Regions from separate parts of the Lysinibacillus sp. OL1 genome, predicted to be linked through region 1. Evidence: riboswitches for the same ligand, from Rfam matches in the RefSeq annotation. Region 1 holds a riboswitch; each other region holds the start of a gene.

The links. A riboswitch is a leader RNA that binds a small molecule or an ion and turns the genes downstream of it on or off. The one in region 1 is predicted to bind thiamine pyrophosphate.
Region 2: another riboswitch for thiamine pyrophosphate. It lies ahead of thiC (phosphomethylpyrimidine synthase ThiC); the one in region 1 lies ahead of EW028_RS05220 (ABC transporter substrate-binding protein).
Region 3: another riboswitch for thiamine pyrophosphate. It lies ahead of thiT (energy-coupled thiamine transporter ThiT); the one in region 1 lies ahead of EW028_RS05220 (ABC transporter substrate-binding protein).
Region 4: another riboswitch for thiamine pyrophosphate. It lies ahead of thiM (hydroxyethylthiazole kinase); the one in region 1 lies ahead of EW028_RS05220 (ABC transporter substrate-binding protein).

What each region holds. Positions count from the first base shown of each region.
Region 1 covers NZ_SJDS01000002.1:165,059-173,030, reverse strand. Annotated here, with positions in the region: gene EW028_RS05230 (ABC transporter permease) at 1-706, opposite strand, end outside; gene EW028_RS05225 (thiamine-binding protein) at 706-996, opposite strand; gene EW028_RS05220 (ABC transporter substrate-binding protein) at 998-1,993, opposite strand; TPP riboswitch at 2,146-2,256, opposite strand; gene parC (DNA topoisomerase IV subunit A) at 2,365-4,803, opposite strand; gene parE (DNA topoisomerase IV subunit B) at 4,800-6,776, opposite strand; gene plsY (glycerol-3-phosphate 1-O-acyltransferase PlsY) at 7,328-7,930, shown strand; gene EW028_RS05200 (HesB/YadR/YfhF family protein) at 7,950-7,972, shown strand, end outside.
Region 2 covers NZ_SJDS01000014.1:101,463-109,434, reverse strand. Annotated here, with positions in the region: gene EW028_RS20750 (helix-turn-helix domain-containing protein) at 1-434, shown strand, start outside; gene EW028_RS20745 (catalase) at 732-2,237, shown strand; gene thiC (phosphomethylpyrimidine synthase ThiC) at 2,361-4,139, opposite strand; TPP riboswitch at 4,279-4,393, opposite strand; gene EW028_RS20735 (AEC family transporter) at 4,454-5,383, opposite strand; gene EW028_RS20730 (methyl-accepting chemotaxis protein) at 5,494-7,593, opposite strand; gene EW028_RS20725 (S-layer protein) at 7,848-7,972, shown strand, end outside.
Region 3 covers NZ_SJDS01000012.1:45,943-53,914, forward strand. Annotated here, with positions in the region: gene EW028_RS19095 (beta-class carbonic anhydrase) at 1-20, shown strand, start outside; gene EW028_RS19100 (GNAT family N-acetyltransferase) at 93-680, opposite strand; gene EW028_RS19105 (polyphosphate kinase 2 family protein) at 842-1,666, opposite strand; gene EW028_RS19110 (hypothetical protein) at 1,866-2,579, shown strand; gene map (type I methionyl aminopeptidase) at 2,608-3,363, opposite strand; gene thiT (energy-coupled thiamine transporter ThiT) at 3,526-4,086, opposite strand; TPP riboswitch at 4,221-4,328, opposite strand; gene EW028_RS19125 (magnetosome magnetite crystal formation protein family) at 4,454-4,777, shown strand; gene EW028_RS25920 (hypothetical protein) at 4,833-4,955, shown strand; gene EW028_RS19130 (AAA family ATPase) at 4,996-7,972, opposite strand, start outside.
Region 4 covers NZ_SJDS01000007.1:140,604-148,575, reverse strand. Annotated here, with positions in the region: gene EW028_RS14125 (class I SAM-dependent methyltransferase) at 1-816, opposite strand, end outside; gene tpx (thiol peroxidase) at 906-1,409, opposite strand; gene EW028_RS14115 (RDD family protein) at 1,534-2,160, opposite strand; gene sppA (signal peptide peptidase SppA) at 2,172-3,185, opposite strand; gene mbcS (acyl-CoA synthetase MbcS) at 3,373-4,956, opposite strand; TPP riboswitch at 5,147-5,244, shown strand; gene thiM (hydroxyethylthiazole kinase) at 5,328-6,095, shown strand; gene thiD (bifunctional hydroxymethylpyrimidine kinase/phosphomethylpyrimidine kinase) at 6,083-6,907, shown strand; gene thiE (thiamine phosphate synthase) at 6,897-7,541, shown strand; gene EW028_RS14085 (alpha/beta-type small acid-soluble spore protein) at 7,612-7,830, opposite strand.

The DNA.
Region 1 (7,972 bases):
TACCACTAAACAATAGTAAGCTCAAGAGAACAATCGCAAAAATTGCCACAAATACGCGATCCGTACGGAAGGAGGATTGGGCTAGGGTCATGTAAACACCAATACCCTTTTTTGCACCAAGCCACTCCGCAATCACAGCCCCCATCACACTATATGTAGCCGCAATTTTAATGCCTGAAAAAATAGCAGGATAGGCATAAGGCCATTCCAGCTTCCAAAAGGTTTGTGCCCTTGTAGCACCAACCATGGCAAAATAATGCTTTAATTCTGGAGCTGTTTGTCTAAATCCATCCATCGCTGCAATGACAATCGGGAAAAAGCACACAAGACAGATAATGATAAGCTTCGGTAATAAGCCAAAGCCAAACCAAATAATAAGGAGCGGTGCCAAGACTAGAATAGGAACATTCTGCGACATAATAAGAATTGGATAAAACAGTTCTCGAATAAATGTAAATCGATGCAACACTATTGCCACCGTTAGCCCACAAGCGATGCCAATGGCCAAACCTAGTAGAGCTAATTGTACTGTAGCGAATGCATGTGGTAGAAAGGTTTGATACGACTGGATGGCTTCTGACAAAATACTACTTGGTGTGGGTACTAACCAATGAGGAACTTCAGCAAACCGCACGATTAGTTCCCATATGAACAAGAGGAAGGCGATAAAAATTATCGTCCTTCCCTTCTGTAATGCACGTTTCATTACTGATATTTCTCCGTTAATGTATCCATCGTAATACCTGTTGGCTGATATAAAATTTTCACTTGTGTAATGACATTAATGGCACCAAGTTCAATCATTTTCTCATTCATTTTTTCAATGATTTGGAGCAATGTTGAAAGCTCACCCTCCAGCGTTGTTTCCAATGGATGTACCTCATATTTCACCCCAGAAGCATCGATCACCGCAATTGCTGCATCGACATATGGTATAACATCTTCATATTTCTCTGTCTTCGGAATGATTTGTACACTGATTAATGAATTTGCCATCTTATTTGGCCTCCTTTTTAGGTAAGAAATCATTAGTAAAGGCTTTTTTCGCATCAAATTCGCCCTCTAGTACTTGATTGCTTGACATCCATTTCGCATAATTTTCCCACACAGAAAGCTTTTGCTCTCCCCATTGCTTGGCATCATCCTGATATTTATCAGCCAGCCATTCCTGACTTTTATGCACTAACGCTTTATCTAAATCAGGAGCCGCTTCGATTAAAATATCAGCCGCTTCACTTGGGTTTTTAATTGCGTATTCATAGCCCTTCGATGCAGCTGCCACAAAGGCTTTGACTACATCGGGGTTGTCCTGTATCATTTTTTCATTTGTAGCTAAAACCGGCGTATAATAATCCAATTGATCACTATAGTCTGTAAGATATAGCATATTAATCTTTTCCCCACGCAGCTCAGCCTCAATACCAGTCCATGCATAATAAATCCAAGCAAAATCTATATCTTTTTCCATCATTGTGAAGAAATCTAAATCCCCTGCATTGACGATATCTAGCTTATTAATATCTGCCTTTTCTTTTTGCATGAGTGATTGTAAAACGGCTTGCTCTAATGGCGCGCCCCAACCACCATAGGTTTTACCTTCAAAATCCTTTGGCGATGTAATGCCCTTCGAAGCAATAGAAGCAAAGCCAGATGTATTATGCTGTATAATTGCTGCGATGGAGACCAGCGGCACACCCTGTACTCGTGCCTGTGTTATGCCTTCCTGATAGCTCACGCCAAAATCCGCCTTTCCAGAAGCAACAAGCTGATCTGCGCCCGCCTCGCCAGGCATAATAATATCAACATCTAAGCCCTGTTCCTCAAAATAACCGAGTTTTTTTGCAGCATATAGTCCTGTATGATTTGTATTCGGCGTCCAATCCAGTACCACAGACACCTTTTTCAGCTTGTCAGCAGCCTGCTTGTCATCCTTGTCACTACAGCCTACTAATGTCAATAGTGCTGCCAATAAAATAAAAAACCATTTTTTCATGCGAAAGCCTCCCAGTTTGTAATATGAAAGTGTTCATGCATGAATGTTGTCACCAGAAGAAAGCGTATACAATGTTGGCAAGCTGTTGCTTGAAAACATAAAAAACGCCTAGGATTCCTCCCAGACGTATTGCAATCAATCTTCAAAACTTTGCTTTTTGATTAGATGTTCCCTACGCTGGTACGAGCCAAATCAGGTTCAAAGGGTCAGCGTCTACCGGACACAATCTCAGCTAGCAATTACTAGCCCCCCTACATTCTTTCGCTATGAACTTTTCGATGATTATTATACCCATAGTTTCACTTAAATGACAAGGTGCTATTTTTGAATAGAGCTTAAAGCCCAGCGCTCCTAAGAGGCTGGGCATGCTTTTAGCTTGGTTTCTGTTCTTTTTTGGCTGTTACAACATGAGAAATTGCTCCATCTGTTGCAATATCCACTTTAAATGAACCATTGGAATGTCGATCCGCACGAGACAATGCTTGTACGTCAATCATCTCTTGAACACCTTTTTCAGTTTCAATCACAACCTGCTCCTCGTCTGTTGCTTGAACAACTGCCACAATTCGGTGAGGGTTTGCTTTTAACTCTGTTAATACTTTTAGTCCACGTTTTGCACGACTTGCTACTTCAACTTCAGCAACATTCATTTTCTTCACGGCCCCACGCTGTGTCACAATCACTACATAGTTGGTAACATCAGGCTGTAACACATTGACTCCAACTAAGGCTTCTCCATCTTTTAGTGTGATCCCTTTCACACCGCCTGTTTTCACACCTGTAACTGGTAACTCCTCCATAGGGAAACGAATCGCATAGGCTGTATCCGTTGTGAGCATCAGCTCCACGTCATCTGTTACAAATGATGCATAGATCATCGCATCACCAGCCTTGACGTTCATCGTTTTAATTGGCTTTGAATAACGTGTTACCGCATAGTCTGCGAGTGGTGAGCGCTTAATTTGGCCATCTTTTGTGGCTGTGAAGACATACGTATTTGGCTGGTCAAAGGTTTCGAAGCCATAAACCGCAATAATGGATTCATCTTCCCCTGTTGGCACAATACTTGAAATATGCTGGCCGAGATCCTTCCAGCGTATATCAGGCAGCTCATGAACAGGCTGATAAATATAATTGCCTCGATTTGTGAACAGCAATAGATGGTGCTGTGTATTTAAGTTTGCTTCATACAATAAATAATCTGAATCCTTCATGGCAAAATCTTGCCCGTTTGAAGCGGCATGGGAACGTGTGGATGTACGTTTAATATAACCATCCTTCGTTACTGTTACGACAACCTCTTCACTTGGCACAAGGACATCCAATGTAATTTTAATTTCTTCAATTTCTTGCTCAATCTTCGAGCGACGAGGCTCTGTAAAGCGCTTCTTAATATCTAGTAACTCTTGTTTAATAACACGCACTAGCTTTGCTTCACTTTGTAGAATCCCCTCTAGCTTCGCAATTAGCTTATTTAACTCGTCCTGTTCATGACGAAGCTCTGTAATATCCGTATTCGTTAAACGATATAATTGCAGGCTTACAATGGCCTCTGCCTGTACCTCTGTAAAATCAAACTTTGCTTGTAAATTAAGCTTCGCATCCTTCTTATCATTTGAAGAACGAATCGTCGCAATGACTTCATCTAAAATGGAAAGGGCTTTAATTAATCCATCTACAATATGAGAACGATCCTTTGCCTTTTGCAAATCATAAATGGAACGGTTTGTTACCACTTCTTTTTGGTGGGCAATATAGGCATCTAGCAATAAAGGCAATGTCATCATCGTTGGACGACGATTATGAATGGCAATCATATTAAAATTATAAGCTACCTGTAAATCCGTTGTTTTAAACAAGTACTGTAAAATTCCTTGTCCTGGTACATCCTTTTTCAGCTCAATTACGACACGTAACCCTGTACGGTCTGATTCATCACGAATTTCCGCAATGCCTTCTAGTCGTTTATCTACCCGTTGCTCATCAATTTTTTTCACAAGATTCGCTTTATTTACATCATATGGTAACTCAGTGATAACAATTTGCTCTTTACCACCCTTGATTGGTTCAACAACTGCTTGTGCACGGACGATGATTTTACCCCGACCTGTTTCATACGCCTTTTTAATGCCATCAACACCTTGAATGATTCCACCCGTTGGGAAATCAGGTCCTTTAATCACCGTCATCAATTCATCTACAGTAACATTAGGCTTGTCTAAGCGCATCAACACAGCATCCAGTACTTCATCTAAGGCATGTGGCGGAATATCTGTCGCATACCCAGCAGAAATTCCTGTAGAGCCATTGACTAAAAGGTTAGGAAAACGTGCTGGTAATACAGTTGGCTCCATATCCTGATCATCAAAGTTTGGCACAAATTCGACCGTTTTCTTGCCAATATCTCGTAGCATTTCAGCGGCAATAGCTGATAGTCTCGCCTCTGTATACCGCATTGCAGCTGGTGGATCGCCATCTACCGAGCCATTGTTCCCGTGCATCTCAATGAGCATATGACGTGCCTTCCAGTCCTGACTCATCCGTACCATCGCTTCATACACAGAGCTATCGCCGTGCGGATGATAGTTACCAATTACATTACCCACTGTTTTTGCGGATTTACGGAACGGCTTATCATGTGTGTTGCCTTCCGTAAACATCGCATATAAAATACGGCGCTGTACTGGTTTAAGACCGTCACGTGCATCAGGCAACGCGCGGTCTTGAATAATATATTTACTATAGCGACCAAAACGGTCACCCATTACTTCTTCTAACGGTAAATCTTGAAACTTTTCTGTACTACTCATGCTTGGTCCTCCTCTTGTTGGATGAATTCATTCTCTAAAATGTTAGAATCATCCTCCATACCGAAGTCTACATTGGCTTCGATCCATTTACGACGTGGTTCCACCTTATCACCCATTAACGTCGTGACACGTCTCTCCGCTCGTGCACCATCCTCGATTGTGACACGAATTAATGTCCGTGTTTCAGGGTTCATTGTTGTGTCCCATAGTTGGTCTGCATTCATCTCACCAAGACCTTTATAGCGCTGTAATATGTAACCCTTTCCAACCTTCTTGATGGCCTTTTGTAAGTCACTTTCTGTCCAAGCATATTCAATGACTTCTTTTTTTCCTGTACCTCTTGAGACTTTATAAAGCGGCGGTAGTGCGATATAGACCTTTCCAGACTCAATGAGCGGACGCATATAACGATAGAAGAATGTTAATAGCAAGACTTGAATATGTGCCCCATCCGTATCCGCATCGGTCATGATGACTACTTTATTGTAGGCAGAATCCTCCACCGCAAAATCCGTGCCAACACCTGCCCCAATCGCATGGATAATCGTTGAAATTTCTTCGTTTTTCATAATATCCTGTAGCTTGGCTTTTTCTGTGTTGATAACCTTCCCGCGCAATGGCAGAATCGCTTGGAATGTACGGTCACGTCCTTGTTTAGCAGAGCCACCCGCAGAATCACCCTCGACTAAATACAGCTCATTTTTTGCTGCATTACGTGACTGAGCTGGCGTTAATTTTCCAGATAAAATCGTACTACCCTTTTTATTTTTCTTGCCATTTCGTGCATCCTCACGCGCTTTACGAGCTGCTTCACGCACTTGCTGCGCTCGAATCGCTTTACGAACAAGTGAAGCTGATAACTCTGCATTTTCCTCTAGCACATACAAAATTTGCTCAGACACTACACTATCTACTGCAGAACGAGCCTCACTTGTCCCAAGCTTGCCCTTTGTTTGTCCTTCAAATTGCAGTAAATGCTCTGGGATACGAACAGACACGATCGCTGCTAAGCCCTCACGAATATCTGTCCCCTCAAGGTTTTTATCCTTGTCCTTTAACAGGCCAATTTTTCTTGCATATTCATTAAAGACACGCGTCAATGCTGCCTTTGCACCCGTTTCATGTGTACCACCATCACGTGTACGGACATTATTAACAAATGATAAAATCGTTTCTGAATAACCATCGTTATACTGGAAAGCGAACTCTACTTCGATTTCATCCTGTACGCCTTCTACATATTTTACTGGATGAAGAACATCTTTTTCCTCATTCAAATACGCAACGAAAGCCTCGATGCCATTCTCATAAAAGAACACATCGCTCTTGCCTTCCTCGCGCTCATCAATTAATTCAATTTTTAAGCCCTTTAATAAAAAGGCTGATTCACGTAATCGTTCTGCTAACGTATCATAATTGAATTTTGTGACAGAGAAGATCGTTTCATCTGGTAAGAAATGAACAAGCGTTCCTGTCTGCTTGGTCTGCCCAATGTTTTCAAGTGTTGTGACAGGCTGTCCACCATGCTCAAAGCGTTGACGATACTTTTTACCATCGCGATGGATTGTCACCTCTAAAAATGTTGAGAGCGCATTCACAACGGAAGAACCAACACCATGTAAACCTCCACTTGTTTTATAGCCACCTTGACCAAATTTACCACCAGCGTGTAGCACAGTAAAAATAATTTCTGATGTCGGTTTGCCCATTTTATGCATACCGGTTGGCATTCCACGTCCAAAGTCGCGCACACTCATACTTTGATCTTTATGAATTGTGACAATAATATGAGATCCAAAGCCAGCCAGTGCTTCATCCACCGCATTATCTACGATTTCATACACAAGGTGATGAAGTCCACGGCCATCCGTCGAACCGATATACATGCCAGGTCGTTTGCGTACCGCTTCTAATCCTTCTAATACTTGTATAGCGTCATCATTATAGACGCTAGGTGACTGTTTATTCGTCAAAAAAATTCCCCTCCAAAAAACAAACACATGTTCTATTTATGTTCTCATCCTAATAATAATAGCATTTCCTGTCAATAGCTAGCGACAGGTCCAATAAAATTTTAAAATTTGCTCACAGTTTTGATCTTTTTTATTAATAGTAAACATCTTCAACAGTTGCTTAAAATTGGTATTTGAGCAAGACAGACTGCTTCTAGCTTCCATCATCATTTGACGCATTGAAGCCTACTTAGTTGCAAAATAAAGTGGTGATGCTTGCACACTACCTCGTGCCTTGCGCTGAAACAGGATAAAGTTAGACTTCTATTCTACCAAAGGAATGAGCGATTGACAAAATTGCCATTTTGCCTATATTTTTATAAAGGTTTTAGTGCTTCCTGCAAATTTACGTCTAAAAGCCTAGTCCTCGCTAATAGATTCTCTTTTGTATTGATTCAAGACTTCGGATGAAATCTCCTTCATAACATTGTAGATTAGCAAGAAAAAGTGTAAAATACTTGTTACAAACTATTAGTACCAAGTGATGGACTATGAATGAAAGGAGTCCAACTATGATCAATGGACTTATTATTTTATGTGCTTATCTAATCGGCTCTATACCTTCTGGATTATGGATAGGCAAAATTTTTTATAATACCGATATTCGTGAACACGGGAGCGGTAATCTTGGTGCGACCAATACTTTTAGAACATTAGGGAAAAAGGCTGGTATTATTGTTACAGTGATGGATGTCTTAAAAGGGACTGCCGCTGTCTTACTCGTGACACTTCCTGTTTTCTCTGATACTACACTCCATTCTTTATTACTGGGCCTTGTCGCAGTAATCGGTCATATGTTCCCGATCTTTGCCAACTTCCGTGGTGGGAAAGCTGTGGCAACGTCAGCGGGTGTATTATTAGGCTATTCTTGGCTACTCTTTGTCCTACTATTTATTACCTTTATTGTGACTTTAAAAATCACAAAAATCGTCAGCTTAACATCAATGATAGCCGCTTTAGTAGCGCTTATCTATGCAATCGTTTATTATTTTATTACAGGTGACTTTGCATTAGGCATCTTGGTAGCCTTTTTATTTACCTTTATTATTTATCGTCACCGTGCCAATATTGCCCGTATTAAAAACGGCACCGAACCAAAGGTAAAATGGCTGTAGGAAGAGAGGAGCATTTGAAATGAATATTGCATTGACAGATGA
Region 2 (7,972 bases), on a different contig from region 1:
ACCGTCAGCTATTTCACTTAATCATTGAGCATCCTATATTTTACACGATACTCAATGAGATTATTTCTTTCACGCAGACATTAATTGAGTTAGCAAGGGTAGCCCGAATAGAGAAACGAGCTGATTATGTTGAACTAGCTATAGAAATAATTGATCAACAATTTAAAGATAGTGCACTGTCTCTTCCCTTTGTTGCTCATAAGCTTGGAATAAGCCCCAATTATTTAAGTACGATTTTCTCAAGAAAACAAGGCTTGCCATTTAAGCGCTATTTACAGCAAGTAAGAATTCATCATGCCACAAAAATGCTGCTAGAAACAGATTTTGCTATTAGTGAAATTGCTCATTTAAACGGTTTTGATGATCCAAATTATTTTATAAAATTATTTAAGCAACAAATTGGTATTACACCTAACCGATATAGAAAAAAATAAAAGATTGATTAAAATAGTTTTCAATTAGTTGATTTTATTTTCAATAAAGACTCTTATCATGATGCCATTATCCTAATCTTAACGTGAGAATTATCTATAAAATTGAGATTAAATAAAATAATTTTAAGTTAAAAACTATGTATAAACCCTATGTCTAGCGCATATATTTATAGTTTATACTTAAATATAAAAATTCTTTAACGATAATTATTATAATGTACTAGCAATTCTATTTTATATTTGTTATAGTTATAGACGAAGAGTTTGACTCACATTTTTTTCAGGAGGTAAACTAATATGACAAACGCAAATGATCGTAGCCGTCGTTTTACAACAGCAGGTGGCGCTCCAGTAGTAAGTAACCATGACTCTATGTCAGCAGGTCCACGTGGCCCTCTTTTACTTCAGGATGTATGGTTAGTTGAAAAACTAGCAAATTTCAATCGTGAAGTAATTCCGGAACGTCGTATGCACGCAAAGGGCTCAGGTGCATTTGGTACTTTTACTGTAACGCATGATATTTCACAATATACTAAAGCGAAAATCTTCTCAGAGATCGGCAAGAAAACTGAAATGTTCGCACGTTTCTCTACAGTAGCCGGTGAGCGCGGTGCAGCAGATGCAGAGCGAGATATTCGTGGCTTCGCCCTTAAATTTTATACAGAAGATGGAAACTGGGATTTAGTAGGGAACAATACACCTGTATTCTTCTTCCGCGATCCTTTACACTTTACAGATTTAAACCATGTGGTAAAACGTGACCCACGTACAAATATGAAAAATGCCAACTCTAACTGGGATTTCTGGACTTCATTACCTGAAGCACTTCACCAAGTGACAATTGTTATGTCTGACCGTGGTATTCCAGCTGGTTACCGTAATATGCACGGATTTGGTTCTCATACGTATAGCTTTATCAATGCTAATAATGAACGTGTTTGGGTTAAATTCCACTTCCGTACAGAGCAAGGCATTAAGAATTTAACTGGTGCCGAGGCTAATGAGATTATTGGTCAAGACCGCGAATCTTCACAACGTGATTTATATGAAGCAATTGAAAAAGGCGATTTCCCTAAATGGAAAATGTACATTCAGGTAATGACAGAGGAGCAAGCTCGTGAGCTACCATACAACCCATTTGATTTAACAAAGGTATGGTATAAAAAAGACTTCCCATTAATTCCTGTAGGTGAATTCGAGTTAAACAAAAATCCAGACAACTACTTTGCAGAAGTTGAACAAGCTGCATTTGCACCATCTAACATTATACCTGGCATCAGCTTCTCACCAGATAAAATGTTACAAGGTCGTATCTTTGCATATGCGGATGCACAACGCTATCGTCTTGGTGTAAACCACTACATGCTTCCTGTCAACGCACCAAAATGTCCATTCCGTACTTTCCACCGCGATGGAGCAATGCGCTTTGATGGCAATCTTGGTTCGACACTAAGCTATGAACCAAATAGCTATGGCGAATGGGAGCATAATTTAGACCATAAAGAGCCTGAATTACGCATTGATGGTCATGCAGGTATTCATGATTTCCGTGAAGACGATAATAATTACTTTGAACAACCAGGTAAACTATTCCGTCTATTGACTTCGGAAGAGCAGCAACGCTTATTTGAAAATACCGCGAACGATATGGCTTCTGTTGAAGAATTCATCAAACGCCGTCACATCCTTCACTGCTATCTAGCTGACCCAGCATATGGTGAAGGTGTCGCTAAAGCGATGGGTCTTTCCTTAGAAGGTATGGACCTTACAAATCCATATGTAAAACAACCAACAAACGTTTAATATTCCACGTTATTATTGATATCCAAATCCAACTTTTACTCCATGTGAATCCACTATTCACATGGAGTTTTTTGATTAAGAAAAGGCCTATGTCTATTTTTCTGACATAAGCCTTTTCTTTCATTATTGATAAATTTGACTGCCTGCTTTTTTAAACTCCTCAGCCTTTTCTTTCATACCTTGATGGATCGCTTCAGTCGTATTCAAATCCTTATCTTTCGCATAATTACGAATATCCTGTGAAATTCTCATGCTACAGAATTTAGGCCCGCACATAGAACAAAAGTGTGCTGTTTTTGCTCCCTCTGCTGGCAGTGTCTCATCATGATATTCCACTGCACGCTCGGGATCTAGTGACAGATTGAATTGATCACGCCAACGGAACTCAAAGCGCGCTTTAGACAGCGCATCGTCTCGTTGTTGTGCACCTGGATGACCTTTTGCTAAATCAGCAGCATGTGCAGCAATTTTATAAGTGATAACGCCCACACGAACGTCCTCGCGATTCGGTAAACCAAGATGCTCTTTCGGTGTCACATAACAAAGCATCGCTGTACCAAACCAGCCAATCATGGCTGCCCCAATGGCTGATGTAATGTGGTCATAACCTGGAGCAATATCTGTTGTGAGTGGTCCTAATGTATAGAAGGGCGCTTCCTTACAAACCTCTAATTGCTTGTCCATATTTTCTTTAATCAGATGCATTGGTACATGACCTGGTCCTTCAACCATCACCTGAACATCATGCTGCCAAGCAATTTGTGTTAGCTCACCTAGTGTTTCAAGCTCTGCAAATTGTGCCTCATCATTGGCATCTGCAATTGAGCCTGGGCGTAAACCATCACCTAAGGAAAAAGCAACATCATAGGCTTTCATAATTTCACAGATTTCCTCAAAGTGTGTATACAGGAAGTTCTCTTGATGATGATATAAACACCACTGAGCCATGATAGAGCCCCCTCGTGATACAATGCCTGTTACACGATTTGCTGTAAGCGGTACATAGCGTAAAAGGACACCTGCATGAATAGTGAAATAATCCACACCCTGCTCAGCTTGTTCAATGAGAGTATCACGATAAACCTCCCACGTTAAATCCTCTGCTACACCATTTACCTTTTCTAAAGCCTGATAAATTGGCACTGTTCCCACTGGCACTGCAGCATTTCGAATAATCCATTCTCTCGTTGTATGAATATGTTTACCAGTCGATAAATCCATAATATTATCTGCGCCCCATCGAGTTGCCCAGGTCATTTTCTCAACTTCTTCTGCAATGGAAGAAGATACAGCAGAATTCCCGATATTCGCATTGATCTTTACATGAAAATTACGCCCAATAATCATTGGCTCTGCCTCAGGGTGATTAATATTAGAAGGCATTATAGCACGCCCAGCTGCAATTTCTGAACGTACAAATTCAGGATCCATATTTTCACGAATCGCTACAAACTCCATTTCAGGGGTTATAATTCCCTTTCGTGCATAGTGAAGCTGTGTCACATTTTTACCTTTTTTAGCACGCAAAGGCTTTCTCGCCAACTCAGGAAAGACATTTTCTTGAATACGCGGGTCATCAACATGACGAAAGCCATTATCCTCAGGTTTAATGGAGCGTCCCTCATATGCTTCTACATCCCCTCGCTCTTGAATCCATGCATTTCGTAAGGCAGGTAAACCTTTCGTAATATCTACTTGGTAGGCTGGATCTGTATAGGGCCCACTTGTATCATATACTCGAATAGGAGCATTTTCTTCATTTCCAAAGCTGCCTGTTGTCGGACTTAATGCAATTTCTCGCATAGGTACTAGAATATCTGGGCGTGATCCTTCCACATATACTTTTTTGCTTCCTTCAAAGCTAGACATAATGGTAATATTCTTTTCACTTATTGCTGACATGAGCTACTTCTCTCCCTTAAATATATTTTGATACAAGGACCGAATCTAGCTCACCCAACAATCCAAAAAATAAAGGCCGAATCCAAAATAATTATTTGGATCCGGCCACGAATGTAAAGGTCTATTGATTGCATACTCTGCAATAGCTTCTTAACTTTCCCACGCTGGTATGAGCCAGATCAGGTCCAAAGGGTCAAGAAACTTCGTAGCGTTTCCCTCTCAGCCTGACTCATCAGACTCCCCTAGTTAATACTATTTAGTTTGATGCTAGTGTAGCAGATAATACTAAGAGATGGAAGTTATTTTTTATCTTACTAGGTAAATAATATTTCCGCAAAATAGATCACAATGGTTACAGTTATACAGCTTACAATGGTTGAAAATAAAACAGCTTGCGCGGCTGTTGCTGATTCTACATCATATTCCAATGCTAGACTAGAACTATTACGAGATGTTGGAAAGGCACTAGCTATAAACAGTGATTGTGCGACGACTCCATCTAATCCCAATATATAAATAATGGCTAATGCAACAGAAGGTCCAATAATTAATCGCGTAAAACAGCTGATAAAGACGGTTTTATTAAACATTGATTTCATCTCTAGTTGTGATAATTGCGCGCCTAATGTAATTAAGGCCACAGCAATAAATCCATCTGCCACATGTTCTACTGGTATTTTGATAAACTGTGGAATACCAATATCAAAATAATTCATAGCTGCACCTATAATCAGCGCATGAATAATAGGCATTTTAAAAAAATCCTTAATGATTGTCATACCTGACTTTGTAGAAGAAATTAAATTGTATAAACCATATGTATACGTAGTCATATTTTGAAAGATTACGAGCATGACCTGAATGGCTACCCCAATAGGTTGCGTGGCAAATATCATTTGAGCCACTGGAATACCGTAATTGCCCGAGTTAATAAGCACCACACTATTTTTAAAGACAGCTGCCTCTGTTCTAGGTAAACCTAACCCTTTTGCCATAAAATGACTGAGCAACATTTGACTACCGATAAAAAGTACAATAAATAATCCGACCTCTGCCAGTACAGATAACTCCACATGTGTTTCATATAAATTTATAAAAACAGCTGCTGGCATAAAGCAATATGTGATAAGCTGAGACAATGCTTTTAAATTAAAGCGAAATTTCTTTTGTAGTATAGCGCCTATTACAAGTAACACTAAAATAGGTACAACAATTTGAAAGAAAATCATTCCGAGATACATCATTTCAATGTCCCCCTTCCAGTGTGAATAGTAGTGTTGAATTCCTTCTAGGTCAATTTCTCTGGCTTTCACCATAAAGAAGACTGCCTCTATATTGAAGGCAGCCTTTCTTTTTAAGCAAGCTTAAATCGGTTTACAACTTCTTGTAGCTCGTTTGAAATATCGTTCATATTTTGAATAGACTCAGCTACTTTTTGTAATTCTACTTGTTGATCCATTGCAGAAGCACTTACTTGTTCCGCAGAGGCTGCTGTTTGCTCTGAAATAGCCGAAATACTTTGGATAGCCATGATTGCTTGATTTTTATGCTCTAACATGCTAGATAGTTTATTCATTAATTCACTAATAGAATTTGCAATTGAACCTGACAAGTCACTGCTATCTTTAAATGCTAGTTGCGTGCTTTGTACGGACTCATTTTGAGATTGCATTAAATCTGCATTAGATGCAATCACAGCAACCGTCTGCTGAGAATTTTCAAGAATGCTTTCTACTGTACTCTTAATAATTTCTGTTTCATTCTTAGATTGTTCTGCTAGCTTTCTAACTTCCTCTGCAACTACAGCAAATCCTTTACCATGTTCACCAGCACGTGCAGCCTCGATACTTGCATTTAAAGCTAGCAGATTAGTCTGCTCGGTAATACTTTGGATCGAAGCAATAATCTGATTAATATTGGCAATATTGAAAGCTAATGATTCCATTTGCTGCTGAATACGCCCATTCATTTCATTTGTCTCCATATTACGCTCTCTTAAACTTTCAACCTCATGCAATCCTTTTTCTGTTGTTACACCTGTTTTATGAGATAGCTCATCCATTTCATTAGATAGAGCCGTAATCGCATCAATCTGATCTGATAAATCCATCATTCGATAATTTGTTTCTTCTGTATCCTCTGATTGCTTCGAGGCTCCTTGTGCAATCTCGTTGATAGCTACAGAAACCTCTTGACTAGAAGCAACTACCTCATTAAATGCCTCATTTACCTGATTAGAAGATTGGTTCAATAACCTCGTGGAATTTAGTACAGTTTGAATCGCACTATTGGTTTTATCTAACATATTATTATAAGCCACAGCCACTGCACCAATTTCATCAGGCTTAATATATCGCTCTTCTACCTTTTGTGTTAAATCCCCTTCGGCTGCAGTTTCAATCGATGCACGTAAAAATTTAAGTGGTTTTAGTTGTTTATAGATGAATAACACACTTGCAGCTGTCATCAAAACCACCATAATAATGGAAGCAATAATCGTAAATACAAATACATGATTATATGTTTCTAGAATCTTTGATTCAGCTAACACGACTTGAACAGTCCATGTTTCGTCAATACCCTCTAAAATCATTGGAGCAAAAACATTATAGGCCTTTTCCTTCAGTTGATTAGAGTCAACGTACATACTTGTTAGTTCACCATTTTCCATTGTCTTACTAATACTTGTCCAAGTAGGATCCTCTTGCATATTGCGCCCAACTAGCTCATCACCAAAACTGTTAGCTGTTAGCACACCTTTATTCGTAATAATTGCCGCATAACCGCCCTCTGGGGCATTCGATTTTGTTAAATCATTTAAAAAATCTATTGATACATCGGCTGTCAATACACCGAAAAATGATCCGGAAGCATTGATCAATGGCACCGAAATCGTTGTCATTAATACGGATTGTCCGTTTACATTATAATCATAGGGCTCTGTCAAAACTGCACGTCTCTCTTCTTTTGGTACCCAATACCATTCAGAAATACTCTTATCATCAATACCTTCGATTAGAGCAGTCGAGATATCATTTCCGTTCTTACTTAAATAAGGGATAAAGCGATTTTTACTATCTACTAAAGAAGCCTCAGTTGGTTCTAAAATAATAGATTCTTGCTCAAATATTGCTCCTACTCCAAGAATGTCATTATTGCTAGCTAAATTTTTTTCCATTATGTCTATGACACTTTTGGTAGACAACGTATTATTCTTCTCCATGCTTTCTATGATACGCTTTGTTGTTTGTAATGTCGTATTGGCTTTCTTAAATCTTTCACTCATAATAGCTGCAGAGGATTCAGCAGTTTGCAATGTTCCATGCTCTGCGTCTTCAACACTTTGCTTTTTTATAATAATTCCCGTTATGACAGTATAGGATAAAAATAAAATGAGAAATAATCCTATTATAAGGGAAGAAAGTTTTAAGGCAATTCCTCTTGATTTTTTCATAACTAACACCCCCACTTTTATACTAATAATAATAGATGGATGATTGTATCACAATAAATTATTTAGCGAATAAAGTAGAAAATTTACAGAATTATAGAGAAAAATACCGATACTTTGCTAATCAATTATTTTTCAATATGAATGACTAATGACTTATTTGAATTGAGGTTCATAGTAAAACATCCTCTTTGAATTCTAAATTATAGAAAAATATGATATATTAACTATTAAATAGTATGATTGGAGTGACTTACATGAAAAATAAAGCGCTATCAACATTAATGGCCACGGCTATTACAGCGACACTAGTATTACCAATGTCTACTGCGAATGCCGCATCATCTCAAATACAATCAAATTCATATGAGACACATGTAGC
Region 3 (7,972 bases), on a different contig from region 1:
AAGATGGAAATAAGCAATAAAGTTATTTTTTGATACATTAATAAAAGAACAAGTGCCTATCCTCACTATGTAGAAGATAGGCACTTATTATTCTATTCATCCTCTAAACGTGCGTACATATAGTGATCTACCCAATGACCATTGATATACAGTAGCTTTCTTAGCAGACCCTCCTGCTGGAATCCAGCCTTCTCTAATACACGCATGGAGGCATTATTTTGTGTCGATACATAGGCCTCTACACGATGTAAACCAATTTGTTCAAATGCAAATCGGACCACCATATTCACAGCTTCTGTGACAATGCCCTTTCCAACATAAATCTCATCCATCGCATAGCCAACAAATGCACTCGAGTACGGTAAGCGTTTGACAGCATAAAGTGCAATATGCCCTATTAGATTATTTGTACCATGCTCAAAAATACCAAAAGTAAATTCACGCTTTGATTCCATTAAATAGAGACTTTCTTGAATTTTTTTGTATTGAGCATCGACTGTATAGTATTCAGGTCTTTGCAGTGGCTCGTATATAGACCAAAAGTATTTATTACGGCTTACGAGACCCGTTAAACTTCGTGCATCTTTTTCTTGGAATGTGCGGATGTAGCATTTTTCCCCCTTTATTGTTACCACATTCCCACCCTTTTTTCTTAATAGATTCCAAATTTTAAGCACCATTTCTCCACACTAGCCTTCCAATAAAAATCAATCCATTTCTCTTTGTTACATTGGCTATAAGCCATAATTGCAAAACCCTATTTATATTTCATTGTATGTAAAAAAAGAGGCTGCTACAACCAAAACAGCTTATGTCTTATTGTCATAGCAGCACAATTCAATTATTTAGTTTTTTGTTCTTTCTTTTTCTCATTTACTATTTCTAAGCTGGAGGAATCAGCATCCTCTAGTTGTGTATTGTCTAACACATTTGTTAAATGAAGACCACGTCTTTGAGCCTCTCGTTCAATGTGTGCAATAGTTTCCTGTAGCACCTGAACCCGTGCATACTTTTTGTCATCTCCAGCGACTAAGATCCATGGTGCATCCTTTTTATCTGTCTTTTCAAACATTGCATTCGCTGCTTCAATATACTGAGGTGTTTTATCTCGATTGCGCCAATCCTCGGCAGTTAACTTCCAAGATTTATAAGGGTTTTGTTCACGTTCTTTAAAGCGTTTTAATTGCTCCTCATCTGAAACATGAAGCCAGAACTTAATAATTATGTAATCTCCTGCAGTTAAAATCTTCTCAAAATTATTAATTTCCTCATAAGCACGAGACCATTCATCTTTTGTTGCGAATCCCTCGATGCGTTCCACTAATACGCGGCCATACCACGAGCGATCAAAAATAGCGATTTGCCCATGCTGAGGCAACTTTCTCCAAAATCGTTGTAAATAATTGTAGCGTAATTCATGAGCTTGAGGGGCAGAAATAGGATGTACAACATAACCGCGGGGATCGACACGTTCGATTAATCGTTTAATAGCGCCACCTTTACCAGCCGCATCCATTCCTTCGAAAACCAAGATCAAGCCAATCTTGTTTTTTAATAAAAATTGTTGTGCGTTCAACATTTCATATTGGAGTACTTTTAATTTCTTTTTATACATCTTTTTGTCTAGTTCAACAGTTAGATCTAGATTTTTTAAATTTTGGGTCATGAAACTTCACTCCTTTTATTTGACTATTCTTATTGTACTAAAGAAATATGTGGATGCCTATCAGACATGGTAAATTGTAGGTATTAATAGTAAAACAACACGATACATTGTTGGAAATTTCCGTTATAATAAAAAAAGTGACAGTACTATACTTATTTGTCTTTTCCCTATACAATCTAACACGAAGGGAGAGGAAAACATGCCTCGGTTTATCATGATGACAATCTCTTATCTTGTCTCAATCATCCTAACCTTTTCATCCTTTTTCGTGAACATCAACGGTCAATCTTCGCTAGAAATCGCTAATCGTTTTTCTGTTGTATTTGCACCAGTTAGTGTAAGTCATGTAATTTGGATTATCATTTATTTTTTACTCGGTTATTGGTTAGTTATGAACATGAAAAAGACAACTTTGAAACAGTCTGCGCTTTTTAGCTGCATAAATATATTACAAGCATTGACGATATATGTCTGGCACCATGAGTTATTTATTGTTTCTCTTGGCATTACATTACTCTTAGTCTTGTATTTATTTATGTTGTATAATACGTACCCTCTTCAGGACAAATCCTTGTTTGGTCGTATTCCTTTCTCTGTTTATTTAGCATGGATGACATTTATTTTTATCACAAATACAAGCTTTACGTTAACGGCTTATGGTTGGAACGGCTTTGGTCTTAGCACACCTCTTTGGGCAGTGATTTTACTTACTTTAGGTGGAGCCATTGCGCTACATATCCGTTTCCATCACTTTGATGTTATGTATCCAAGTGTTTTTATTTGGGCTTATATTGGAATCGCCATACATAATGGTTTTGATGAGCTACTTGTCACTACAGCCGCTTTATTTTTATGTGGTGTTCTCTTTGTTGGCATTTTATTTATTAAAAAAAATCCTGCTAACCAAAAATAATTTGGTTAGCAGGATTTTTCATTACATCTTATTCTTCGTCTAATGACGTTAAGATAATTGGTTTATCTTTTGTTACAATGACTGAATGTTCGATTTGAGCTACAAGTGATTTATCAGGTGTCACGAATGTCCAACCATCACCTGCTTCTACGATATGCTCTGCCTTTGCTGAGATAAATGGCTCAACCGCAAGGACCATACCTTCTTTCATAATAGTAGCATCCCATGCATCGTAATAATTTAAAATATGGTTTGGTTCATCATGTAAAGATTGACCTAAGCCATGACCTGTTAAATTCATAATAACAGTTAACCCATTAGCATTTGCCTCGCGTTCAACAGCTTTACCAATTTGATTTAATTTAGATCCAGCCTTTACCTTTGTCATTGCTCGATCAAAGGCACTTTTAGCAACACGGCAAAGCTTTTCTTTGTCCTCATAGCCATCACCCACAACAAATGAAATACCTGTGTCAGCAAAATAGCCATTTAAAGAGCCAGAAACATCAATATTTACGATATCTCCTTCTTGAATAACACGCTTTCCTGGAATACCGTGTGCTACTTCTTCATTGACACTAATACATGTATACCCTGGAAAATCATATTCTCCCTTTGGTCCTGAAATCGCGCCTGCCTCTGCAAACATGCGACCAGCAATTTCATCAAGCTCAAGTGTTGTAACACCTGGTTTTGTTGCAGCTTTCATTGCTTCGCGAATTTCAGCACAAATGCGTCCTATTTTTTTAAAAGCTTCAATCTCTTCTTGCGTTTTTACAATCATGTATAACGTCCCTTTCATCTAATATCTATTCTTTAATATAACATAACTTTTTATGCGTATAACGATAAACGCTTTAAATATTGTATGCTTTCCTACTTTGCAAAGTGCTAAAAGAGTTATTCACGACAAAAAAGTCCCTCCACTCATGTGAAGGGACTAGCATTAAAATTTTCTTTGCATTAATTGTGGAGCGGCTGTGAATAAAAGAACACCAACGACAGCCGTTAAAATGGTTGCTGGTAGCATATATGTACCATTGTAGATGATGGAATAGATCCATGCATTTTGGTCACCCGCATATTCGGCAAAAAATACAGCACCAGCAATTGTATGTGCTGTGTATCGTAAGAAGCCTGCGAAAACGGTACCTATGATTATATAAAGTGCCATTTTTGTTTTGTTCATATGTTTAGCAGCGTCTAATACTGGTCCACGTACAACCGCCGCTAATCCTACAACAGTAAAAGCAACGCCATAATCTAGTAATCCTTGTAGCCAGTGCACAATCGTAGCACCAAACATGGTTTGCATTACACCTACGAGTAATCCAGTTGTTAGCCCAGCTACTAAGCCCCAGCGAAATGCTATTAACATAATTGGTACCATAACAAGACTAACTGAGCCGCCTTGTGCCCATACTTTAAAGGAAACCTGATCCAGTACGAGACCAATCGCTGCAAAAATCGCAATCTCCACAAGCATTAATAGTCTTTTTTTGTCCATACATATTCTCTCCTTTGTTCCGATGTAGGATACAAGAGCAGGAATAGAAAAGCGCTGATATGTCTCTTTCTGACACCTTTTTTCCTTTAAGGACGAAAAAACGATGTCAGGACAGAGCCTCACATCGTACAAGTGTCGGTTTCTATCCACATCCCTACGCAAGCGTTAACTTACAGGTTCGAAGAGTCAAGGCATTACGTGCCCAGTCTCAGCTGACATCATCAGCTCCCCTTGTGGTCGTTACATCTGAATTTATTTGAACACTCTCATTGTACGCAAAGGATTAAAGGATTACAACCTTCCATACATCATTTTTTTGAAACTTTGCTGTTTTTCATGCGTAAATATTTAAAAAGGAGGTACAACTATGGAGAATCAAAAAATTTTAGCTGCCTTTAGTTATCTTAGTATTTTCTTCGCCCCTTTTATCGTTCCATTAATTGTATATTTTGTAACAAAAGACAGTGATGTAAAAAGCCATTCGATTCGTGCACTTGTCTCTCATTTAATACCTTTTGTTTTTGGCATTCTATTCTTTATTGTCTTTGTTTTTTCTACATTTAGTTTAGATCCAACCTCCAATAACAAGACGGTGATGATTATTTGGTTTGCTTCATTCGCCATCTATGCTCTCGTCTCACTAGGTATTGTGATTTGGAATATAATTCAGGCTGTTCGTGTTATCCGTTAATGTTTTATTTTTAAGTGAAACAGGTAGTAGTAATTGTAAAAGGAGCTGTTTTGGGATGAAAGTATCAAACGTTGTAAAAACCGCCGTTAAGTTAGCACCTATTGTTATTCCTATCGTAAAAAAAGTAATGGCTGCAAAAAAGGGCACAACGCCTACAACCACCACTCGAAAAAAATAAAATGAAGGCGTATTCCTTTTAGAGGAAATACGCCTTCGTTTTATTTCACTTCAAAATGGGTTTGACTATGGCCATTCAATGTTTTTTCTACATGTAAAACTGCTGGCATTGCAGATTTCAATTCAGGTACATGCGAAATAACGCCAATCATACGACCCGAATCCTGCAAATCAATTAATGTATCGATTGCTTTATTTAGTGATTCCTCATCGAGCGAGCCAAAGCCCTCATCAATAAACATCGTTTCAATATGAATATTACCTTGGTAGCTTTGAATCACATCTGCCATCCCCAATGCAAGGCTCAACGAAGCATTAAATTTTTCGCCACCTGATAAAGTTTTGACATCTCGTAATTGATCTGTATAAGCATCATAAACATCAAGACCAAGGCCACTTTGCTTCGCATGCTTTTCTAATCTATCTGAACGTCTAAGCTCAAATTGACCGTTTGATAAATGATACAGACGTATATTGGCAGCTTCTGTAATTTGATCTAAGTAGTTAATTTGTATATAACGCTCAAAGGATAGCTTTTTCGAGTTTTGTCCATTTAATAATCCATAGAGCTCCTTTACTCGCCCTGCTTCTTGTTCAAGTAAATGAAGCTCTTTCGCTATTTCTTCCACCTTTTCACTAAAGCCTTGGCATGCTTGTATAAAGCCATTGATCTGTTGTAAACGTTTAAATGCTTCCTCATAGGAAACTCGATGCTGTTCTACTCTTGCTTCCATCGCCTCTAAATCTTGCTTCTCTTTTCCTTGAAGGTATGTAGCCCCTTCGGTAATCTGAATTTGCAACGTGTGTACTTGTAAAGCATAGTCGCTACATGCTTTTCGAAGTGCATCCAATTGTATGGCACTCCGTTTAGCAGTTGCATAAGCCTCATAGCTTTCGAAACCTATTTCTTGCATATCTGCTGAAAATTGCTGAAGCTTTTCATTCATTTTAAGCTGTAATTCCTCAAAGGACTGTTTGGCAATTTCTACTGTTAGTGTTGCATTGCTAGCTGCTTCCTTTGCTACATGCAAATTTTCTTGACTCACTTGCCAACTTTTTTGAAGCCCTTCTTTCTGTTTACTAACTTCATTAAGTTGTTGCTTTAATTGCTGTAAAGTTGGTAAATTAGGGGGCATCTGCTTAAGTTGTTCGTCTACAACCGCTTGTAATTTTGTCCATTCTTTTATCTTCTCTGCTAAATATTGCTCTAGCTTCATATGCTTATTTCGTAGCTGCTCTATTCGATCATGCTGATGCTTTATTTTTAATCGCACATCAGCTAATTGATGTTGAATAATTTTTAATGCTGCAATCTCTTGTTCCACTTCATGTAAAGTAGCGATGATCTGTGGTTGGTCTTCTTGTTTAATATGCTGCGCCTCAAGTTGTTGCCATGTATCTTGAAGAAGCTGCTGCGCTGATGCTAAAAATGCCTCTTTCTCTAAATACTTACGCTCGTCTGATGATGCCTTCGCTCTTAATGCTTCCACTTGAGCAAGCTCAATAATTTCCAGTTGCTCATTGTGTGCTTTCTGATGTGTCATACTACCACAAACAGGACAGGGTTCTCCTTCCTTCAGCTGTTCTGCTAAAATACTAGCTTGACTCGTCAGCCATCGTTGCTGCAAAAGTTGAAGAGCCTCTTTACTTTCTTGATAGAGACTTTCTGAAGCAACTACATCCTGCTTAGCTAACTCTACGACATGTTTATATTTCTCTGCTTGCTTGATTAAAGCAACCTGTTCCCGTAGTTTCGGTAATTGTTCTAAATAGCTTTCATAGGGTTCAACCTGTTTTTCATAGCCTTCTACTGATTGAGAAAAATGCTGTAATTGCTTTTGTTCATTTTCCAAAAGTTTGATGTTATCATTTACTGCTCGTTTTGCATTTTCAGCATATTGCTCCGCTATTTGCAGCTGTTGTATATTGTTTTCATAGGCTTCAAATTTCGGTAAAAGCGCTAGCATCTGCATTTCCTGCTGTAAGATTTGCTGTCGTTCAGATTCTTTAGCCTGCTCTATCTCATATTTTTCTTGTGCTTCTTGCAACTTTTCTTGTGACTGCTGTTGCGTAACTTTTGCTTGTTGAAAAGCTAGTTCTTTTACATTCAGTTCAGCACGTAAATCCTTGCATTGTTGTTCGAGGAGCACAAGTCGCTCTGCTTGTTCTGCCAAAGCAATCTCCTTCTCCTTTGCTTGGTATACATCCTGCTGTTGTAAAAGCATTTGCAGCCGTTGCTGTCGATTAGCTTGTTCATCAAATTGCTCATTTAGCGTTTTTGCTAAGCGATAATATTCCTGCTCTTTTTGATGAAGGCTATACGCTTCTTCATAGTATGACTGTTCATCTTCTCCACATTTCTTATAGTAGCTAAGCTCCTCATCAAGTGCCTCTGTCAGTTGATGTAAATTTTCGGTATTATCCGCAATCAATGTGAATAAAGCGGAAGAACGTTGTGGTAAGGCGCCCACAATTTGACCAAGTAAATGTTCTTTTAATTGTTTGGCACGTTCAAGATCACTTTCTGCTTCTTTACGCTTGGCATCAAGCTTTTTTGCCATGACACCGAAACGATCAGTTTTAAAGATTTTCCGTAAAATTACTTCTTTATTTGTTGAATCAGAGGTTAATAGTTTTCTAAATTCACCTTGAGGTAGCATGACAATCTGGCTAAATTGATCTTTTGTGAGACCTATAATTTCCTGCAATTTCTTATCGACTTCAAGCGTTTGCTGTTTCTCTACAATGCTATAATCCAGCTTTCCCTCTTTTACTTCTGCTAGCTCTATTTTCTTTCCAGTAACCGTTTTATTTTTTTCTTTAATATGACCTGGCTGTCGTACTATTTGATAGACTTTTCCATGCATTTCAAAGACGAGTTCTACAGCTGTATAAACTTCATCATGTGCAAAGCCGCTTCTTAGTAAAGCTGTATCCTGCCGGTCCTCCCCACTACCTGATCCGTAAAGAGCATAGCAAATAGCATCGAAAATGGTTGTTTTACCAGCACCAGTTTTT
Region 4 (7,972 bases), on a different contig from region 1:
CGATTGTTTTTGTAAAATCACAATGCTCTTCTCTAATGATTTATTCGCAAACATAGAATCAGGTAATTGAATAATCGCTTGAATCCACGCATGTTTTTGAATGTATTTGTGTAATTGCTTAGACTGCTCTGACTCAAACAGATGAGATGGTGCAAGGAAAAATAAATAGCCGCCATCCTTTGTATAATTCATTGATTGCTCGATGAATAAATGATGGGCATAACTCATCCCCTCCGCTGGACATAATTCATAATTGAGCGCCACTTCTTCATTTGGATAATAACCTACAGGTAAATCACAAACAACGGCATCAACCGGATTGACCAATAAATCTTCTAAGGCATCTTGACGGTATAAAGAAATAGGTTGTTCTGTTAAGTCAGCAGTTGCAGCAGCAAGGCGAATAAGTAGCTCATCCACCTCTACACCTGTTGCTTCCACTTTTCCATCTAATAAATTCATAACCGTCAGTAATAAATTGCCCGTGCCTACTGCTGGGTCCATGATCGAGATCTTTTCATTTTCAAGACGCTCTGCAAAAATCTGCTCCACAAAGTAGCCCACTAATAGCCCTAACGTATCAGGAGTCATTTGATGATTCGGCTGTGAGCCTTTGCGCATCCCTTTTAAAATAGCAATTTGAATAGCTTTACGAATATCCTCTTTTGTTGCATCTTTTTGAGAAAAATCAACTTCGCCATCAAGCCATGCCTCTAACCCATCTAATAATCCTTCTAGTAACGTTATATTGTGTTCTTTTTCGATTTTTTCGGCATGCGCATTTAGCAAACCAAATAACTTTTCGATATTTTCCATATCTAACTTCCTTTCACGCAGAAAAGAGCCGTGACAAACACTTGTCACAGCCCCTTTGTCTAGTATTATCTTAGCCTAAAAGCAGCTTATTATGCTAGTGCTTTGACAGCTGCAATGGCCGCTTCATAGTTTGGATGATCTGTAGCTTCAGGTACATATTCAACATATGTTACTTTATTGTTTGCATCCACAACGAATACTGCACGTGTCAGAAGACGTAATTCTTGAATGTATACGCCATATGCCTCACCAAATGAAAGGTCGCGGTGATCTGATACAGTTTGGACTGCATCTATACCTGCTGCACCACACCAACGCTTTTGAGCGAATGGAAGATCCACAGATACTGTATAAATGACTACATTATCACCTAAGTTCGCTGCTTCCTCATTGAATCGACGTGTTTGCGCATCACATACACCAGTATCTAATGATGGTACAACACTAAATAAACGAACTTTTCCTTCTGAATCATTTAATGTTACAGGTGATAGGTCATTCGCTAATACCGTAAAATCTGGAGCCTGATCGCCCACCTTTACTTCATTTCCTACTAGTGTCACTGGACCATTTTTAAATGTTACTTGTGCCATCTAAACGCCTCCTAATCATCATATGTACATAATATTACTAAATGAAGGGAATTAATTGCAACTATGATAGCTTACATACTTAGAAATAGATAAGACTGTCTCCTAATTTGAGACAGTCTTATGTTTATTGTTCATTTTTTTCCTCTAGCTTGGCGAGGTCTATTTTTTCTTCTTGCACCGTAATTTCTACATGTTCTTCTTGTTTTGGTAATGTAGTCGGTGTTAAAGCCTTTTCAATAAAGATTTTTTCGTGCACCACTGTTGTATCGGCAAAATAATCATGTAAGCCTTGATTTTCTGGCAAAATCACTACCAAAATATACAGTGGCATAAAAATATTATTGATGATACGACCAATCCAATCACGGAATAACACATCTGACCAAGTTAACTGATCGTGCTTTAATGAAATGACACGTAATCCAAACACCATTTTCCCTAGCGTTTGTCCAAAGAACTTTGTCATCAGCACAAAATAACTATAGTAGAAAATTGCTGTAATAATAGAAATCGGCGCATACCAAACAGAATCAGATAAGGACCAATCCATTAAATAAAAGATAGGATTGACGAGTATTCCTCCTACAGCAGAAATAATGAATCCATCTAATAAAAATGCCCAAAATCGTACCCAAAAACCAGCAGTTTTTAATGCATAGTTTTTTTCATTTGCTGATTCTCCTGAAGTGTTTATATAGAAGCCATTTTCCAATGAGGGTGAACCTTGCATAACAATTTCATTGTTTGTCATTGTGCTCCCTCCTAGTATTCCCCATATAGATACATCATTTTCGGTGCGCTATAGTCCGTCATGATTTTCATTAGCATTTTTTCCTCGGCAGAGGGACCGAACATGGAGCCAATTTTCATACCTACGTATGATTGCCAGCCACCCATATCGTATGAATACTCAAATAAAGCCGCATCTTCAAGTCCATAATCCTCACGAAGAGCTGCAATGGCCGCTTCTTCATCACCAATTTCATCAATTAACCCTGCTTCAAGCGCTTTTGTACCGCCAAGAATACGACCATCTGCAACCTTCTTCACTTCTGCTTCAGACATATTACGTCCCTGCTCTACAATATCTACAAATTCTTCGTACGTTTCATTAATCATATCTTGCATCATTGCACGTTCCTCTTCTGTCACTTCACGCATTGGACTTAGCATATCTTTATGCTCTCCTGATTTAAACGTCTCAAATTTGACCCCTACTTTTTCAGCCAGCTCTTGATAGTTAATAGATTGCATGATGACACCAATAGAACCTGTTATTGTATCACGATGGGCAAATATTTTATCTGCTGGTGCCGAAATATAATAACCACCTGAAGCTGCCATAGAATCCATCGATACATAAATTGGTATTTGTCGTTCTTCTTTGATTTTTAGTAGCTTTTTATAGATATCTGCAGATTCCTTTACACCACCACCTGGTGAATTAACGCTTAAGACAACACCCTGTATGGACTCATCATATAAAATATTATCCAATTGTTCTAAGAAAAATTGATGATCATAGGCAACTGGTTGCCACAATGTACTTGAGCCGATATCTTGAATCGTTCCATCTACCTTTAAATAAGCAATTCGCTTATCAAAATTTTCCCCTTCAATGACATTTTCATATACATCTAAGCTATTACCTGCCATTAAGCTATCAAAATTACCTAGGAAATCTGCTTTAAATAGCGCAAAAATGGTATTAATTCCTAACGAAAATAGTAAGAGAACACCTGCCACTACTAAAGCAACCCACCTTTTTACATTCATGTCTTTCCGCCTCCTCAACACGTAATACGTATGACTTGCCAATTTGTTTCATTTTTTTGCAATAATTAAACACAAAAAGCTTTAAGCTATGTATTTCCTCATATTACCTTACCTAAAAAAAATAAAAAAATCAAAGTCCATACCTTTGATGAACTTTGATTTTCGACATTATTTCCTAGGAAATGAATTAGAATTGGAGGTGTTTAATTTCTTGTTGTCGTAATTCGACACGTCTAATTTTCCCAGAAGATGTTTTTGGTAGTTCCTCTACAAATTCAATAGCACGTGGATATTTATAAGGAGCAGTCAATGATTTAACATGACTTTGGAGTGTTTGAATAAGCGCTCCATCACCTTTTTCACCATCGCGCAGAACAATAAATGCCTTGACAATATTTCCTCTTACTTTATCAGGGCTCGCTATAACAGCAGCCTCTTTTACAGCTGGATGCTTCATTAAAGCATCCTCTACTTCAAAAGGGCCAATTGTATAGCCTGAGGAAATAATAACATCGTCTCCTCGTCCGTCAAACCAAAAGTAGCCATCTTCATCTTTATAGGCACGATCTCCTGTAATATACCAATCCCCACGAAATTGTAAATTTGTACGTTCAGGATCATTTAAATATTTTTTAAAGAGGGCTGGTGTTTCACGATGAACAGCAATATCACCAACTTCTCCGATTGCAACGGGTTTGCCCAAATCATTAATAATTTCAACAGTGTTGCCAGGAGTAGGTTTTCCCATCGACCCAACTCTTGCGTCCATTCCTACCATTGTGCCTACCAATAATGTATTTTCTGTTTGTCCATAGCCATCTCGCACTTGTAATTTGAATGTTTCCAAGAATACTCTAATGACCTCACTATTTAATGGCTCACCAGCTGATACAGCTTGGCGAATCGCACTTAAATCATATTCATATAAATCTTCAAGCGCTGCCATAAAACGATATTCAGTTGGTGTACAGCATAATACATTGATTTTGAATCGCTCAAGCAATGCTAAATAACAAGCTGCTTCAAATTTACCTTTGTAGACAAATGCAGTAGCACCACTACCTAAAGTAGCTAGAAACGGACTCCATATCCATTTTTGCCATCCTGGTGCTGCAGTCGCCCAAACAATATCATTTTCTTGTACCCCCAACCAATGTGGTGCTGTTGTTCGTAAATGAGCATAGCCCCAACTATGCGTATGCACTGCTGCTTTTGGATTTCCTGTTGTTCCGCTTGTATAGGCTAAAAATGCATGGTCTGTACTTTTTGTTGGGATAGGATTTATGTAGGTTGTAGGTTGATTATTCATTTTTTCAAGTATGTTCTGCCAAGGTTCATGTGCATTCCCTATGACAAATTGCAGTATGTCTTGTAAATTTCCAACTTTATCGAACTGTTCAATATAGGGTTCGAATGCAATAACTGCTTTAGCATTTGCATGATGAATTCGATACTCAATATCCTTTGTTCTTAACATCTCAGAACTTGGAATAATCGTTAAACCCGCTTTCAATGCAGCAATATACACTATATATGCTTCCACTGAACGTGGTACCATCACTAAAATGACATCACCTTTCTTTAAACCTTGCTTAGTGAATACATGTGCTGCTTGATTCGCTTTTTCCAATAAATGTGCATATGTAATACATTGGATGTCTTGGTTTTCCTCATAAATAATTAAAGCATTTTTGGTTGCATCCTGAGCATATTTTTCAATTTCCTCTACTATGTTATACCATTCTGGTGCAACTAAATCTTGTCTTTTCATGGCAATTGCCCCCTTTTGTTATGACACATTATAAGACTCTTTTTTCAGCATTTTCAATGGTTTGTGCTTAATTTCGGTAAAGTCATGACAACTATCATACTCTCCTATATGGCATCGGTCACATTTTATCTATAGGAAAACTTGCTATTGAATACAACTGAAAAGTATGGTACATTTTGGTCAACTAAAAGCAAGATTGCAGGGGGACTCGTAAGAGTTGAGAAGGTAAAACCTGACCCTTTGAACCTGTTAGTTAATACTGACGTAGGGAGCAATAAACATCGTTTTCAGATGAAAGGCTCTTTTCGTGCATTTTTACACAAAAAGAGCCTTTTTTGCATGCTTACGTCCATCCCTAAAGGAGGACTACAATGATTTTTCAAACAATTCGTCAACAGCAACCACTTATCCATTGTATTACCAATTATGTAGTGGCAAATTTTCAAGCAAATGGTTTATTGGCGATAGGTGCTTCACCAGTAATGGCCGATGACTGCCAAGAGGTAGAGGAGATGGTGGCCATTGCTCAAGCATTATTAATTAATATTGGAACACTTAATGATCGCACAAAAAGTGCCATGTTATTAGCAGGCGAAAAAGCCAATAAACTTGGTATTCCTGTTATTTTAGATCCTGTCGGAGTTGGAGCCACAACTTATCGTAAGGAAACCGTAAGATACTTACTGGAAAACATACAATTTGCGGTGATTCGCTGTAATCTCGGCGAGCTAGCAGCAATAGCTGGTGTAAATTGGCAACAAAAAGGTGTCGATAGTGGTCATGGCACTATCGCTATGGAATTAGAAGCCACATCATTGGCTCAACGCTATCAATGCATTGTTATTGTCACAGGAGAACACGATTTTATAACTGATGGCAAGCATAGCCAATGGATTGCTGGTGGTCATCCACAAATGACGGAAGTAACGGGTACAGGTTGTTTACTTAGCGCAATTTGTGGCGCAGCCTATAGTGTAAGCCATAATCCTTACCAACAATTAACAGAAACACTTACTTACTATAAAAAAGCAGGTGTACTGGCATCCGCATTTACTGCAGACATTGGTGATTTTCAAATAGCCTTACTCAATGCTATACATCGCTTATCAAAGGATGGTGCAGCTTCATGCATATTGTAACAACAATCGCTGGCTCAGATAGTGGTGGTGGCGCGGGTATACAGGCTGATTTAAAAACATTTCAGGAATTAGAAGTGTTTGGTACTTCTGTTATTACTGCTCTAACTGCTCAAAATACTTTGGGTGTAACAGGTGTTTGCCCGATTGACGTTTCCTTTATAAAAAAACAATTAGAAGCCTTAGTAGAAGATTTTCCAATCGCTGCGATTAAAACAGGAATGCTTTATTCCTCAGAAATTATCACAGCAATTGCACACAAGATCAGGGAGCTAAACATTCCACTGATTGTTGATCCAGTGATGATTGCAAAAGGTGGGGAAAGCCTATTACAGCCAGAAGCTATCGATGCCTTACGCTCAACTTTATTACCACTTGCTACGGTTGTTACGCCCAATATACCCGAGGCAGAGACACTTACTGGGAGATCTATTCATCATTTTGAAGATATGAAAGAAGTAGCTCAAAGCTTGTTACAGCTAGGTGTACAATGTGTCATCATTAAAGGTGGTCATTTAGCAGATCCACTTTATGCCATTGATTACGTATTTTTAAAAAATGGGCGTTCTTTTTCGATGCAGTCTCCTCGCATCCAAACAAAAAATACGCATGGTACTGGATGTACATTTTCCGCAGCACTTACTGCTTTTCTTGGACAAGGATTTGCTCTGGAAAATGCCATTATAGAAGCTAAAAAATTTATTCAATTAGCTATTATGTATAATTTATCGATTGGAAATGGTCATGGACCCACTAATCATTTTGCTTATCAACAGCATAAGGAAGCCTGTGAGGTGATTATTCATGAAACGTGAGGATTTGCAGCTTTATTTTATTATGGGTACGAGCAATGTTCCTTCTCAAGAAGAACCTATCTATATCCTCGAAAAAGCCTTGCAAGCAGGCATTACAATGTTTCAATTTCGTGAAAAAGGTCCTCACGCATTAACGGGACTTGCCTATGAACAGTTTGCACGCCAATGTCAACAACTATGTCATCACTATAATGTGCCCTTTATCATTAATGACGATGTTGATCTAGCGATACGACTCGGAGCTGATGGTGTTCATATCGGGCAAGATGATTTACCTGTAGGTGTAGCACGTAAAAGAATTGGGAACATGATTCTTGGTGTATCTGTCCATAGCGAGGAAGAATTGCAAATAGCTATGAACCATCAAGCTGATTATGTCGGCATCGGCCCAATCTTCCCAACGTCCTCTAAAAGCGATGCTCAACCACCATGTGGCACATCTTTTTTACAGGAGGCTCATTCTCTGCATCCTGAATTACCAATTGTAGCAATTGGCGGAATAAATTTCGCAAATGCACATTCTGTATTTCAAACGGGGGTTGATGGTGTTGCGGTTATTTCAGCTATTTGTCAAAGCAAAAATGTTGATTATACAGTAGCTACATTTAAATCCCTATCTTGTATAAATAAATGATCAATAAACAAACTAAAACCAGTGCCTTTTACGGTCACTGGTTTTAAGTTTATAAATGCTTAATCAGCATTTATTGGTTGTTGTTTGGCATACCTTTTAATTGAGATTCTGCCATTTGTACAAGACGTTTAGTGATTTCACCACCAACGGAACCGTTGGCACGAGCTGAAGCTTCAGCTCCTAATTGAACACCAAATTCTTGTGCAATTTCGTATTTCATTTGATCTAGTGCTTGTTGTACACCAGGTACTGCAAGCTGGTTTGAACTACGGTTGTTGTTTGAAGCCATGTTTCTCACCTCCTTGTGAATATAGAATGTGCGATATTAGATTTTTAATACAAAAAATTTAGAGGTAAATTGTACCTCTATTGGAATAACGCTATCCATACAAAAAAGCCGTCTCAAAATGGGCTTTGAGACGGCTTTTAAA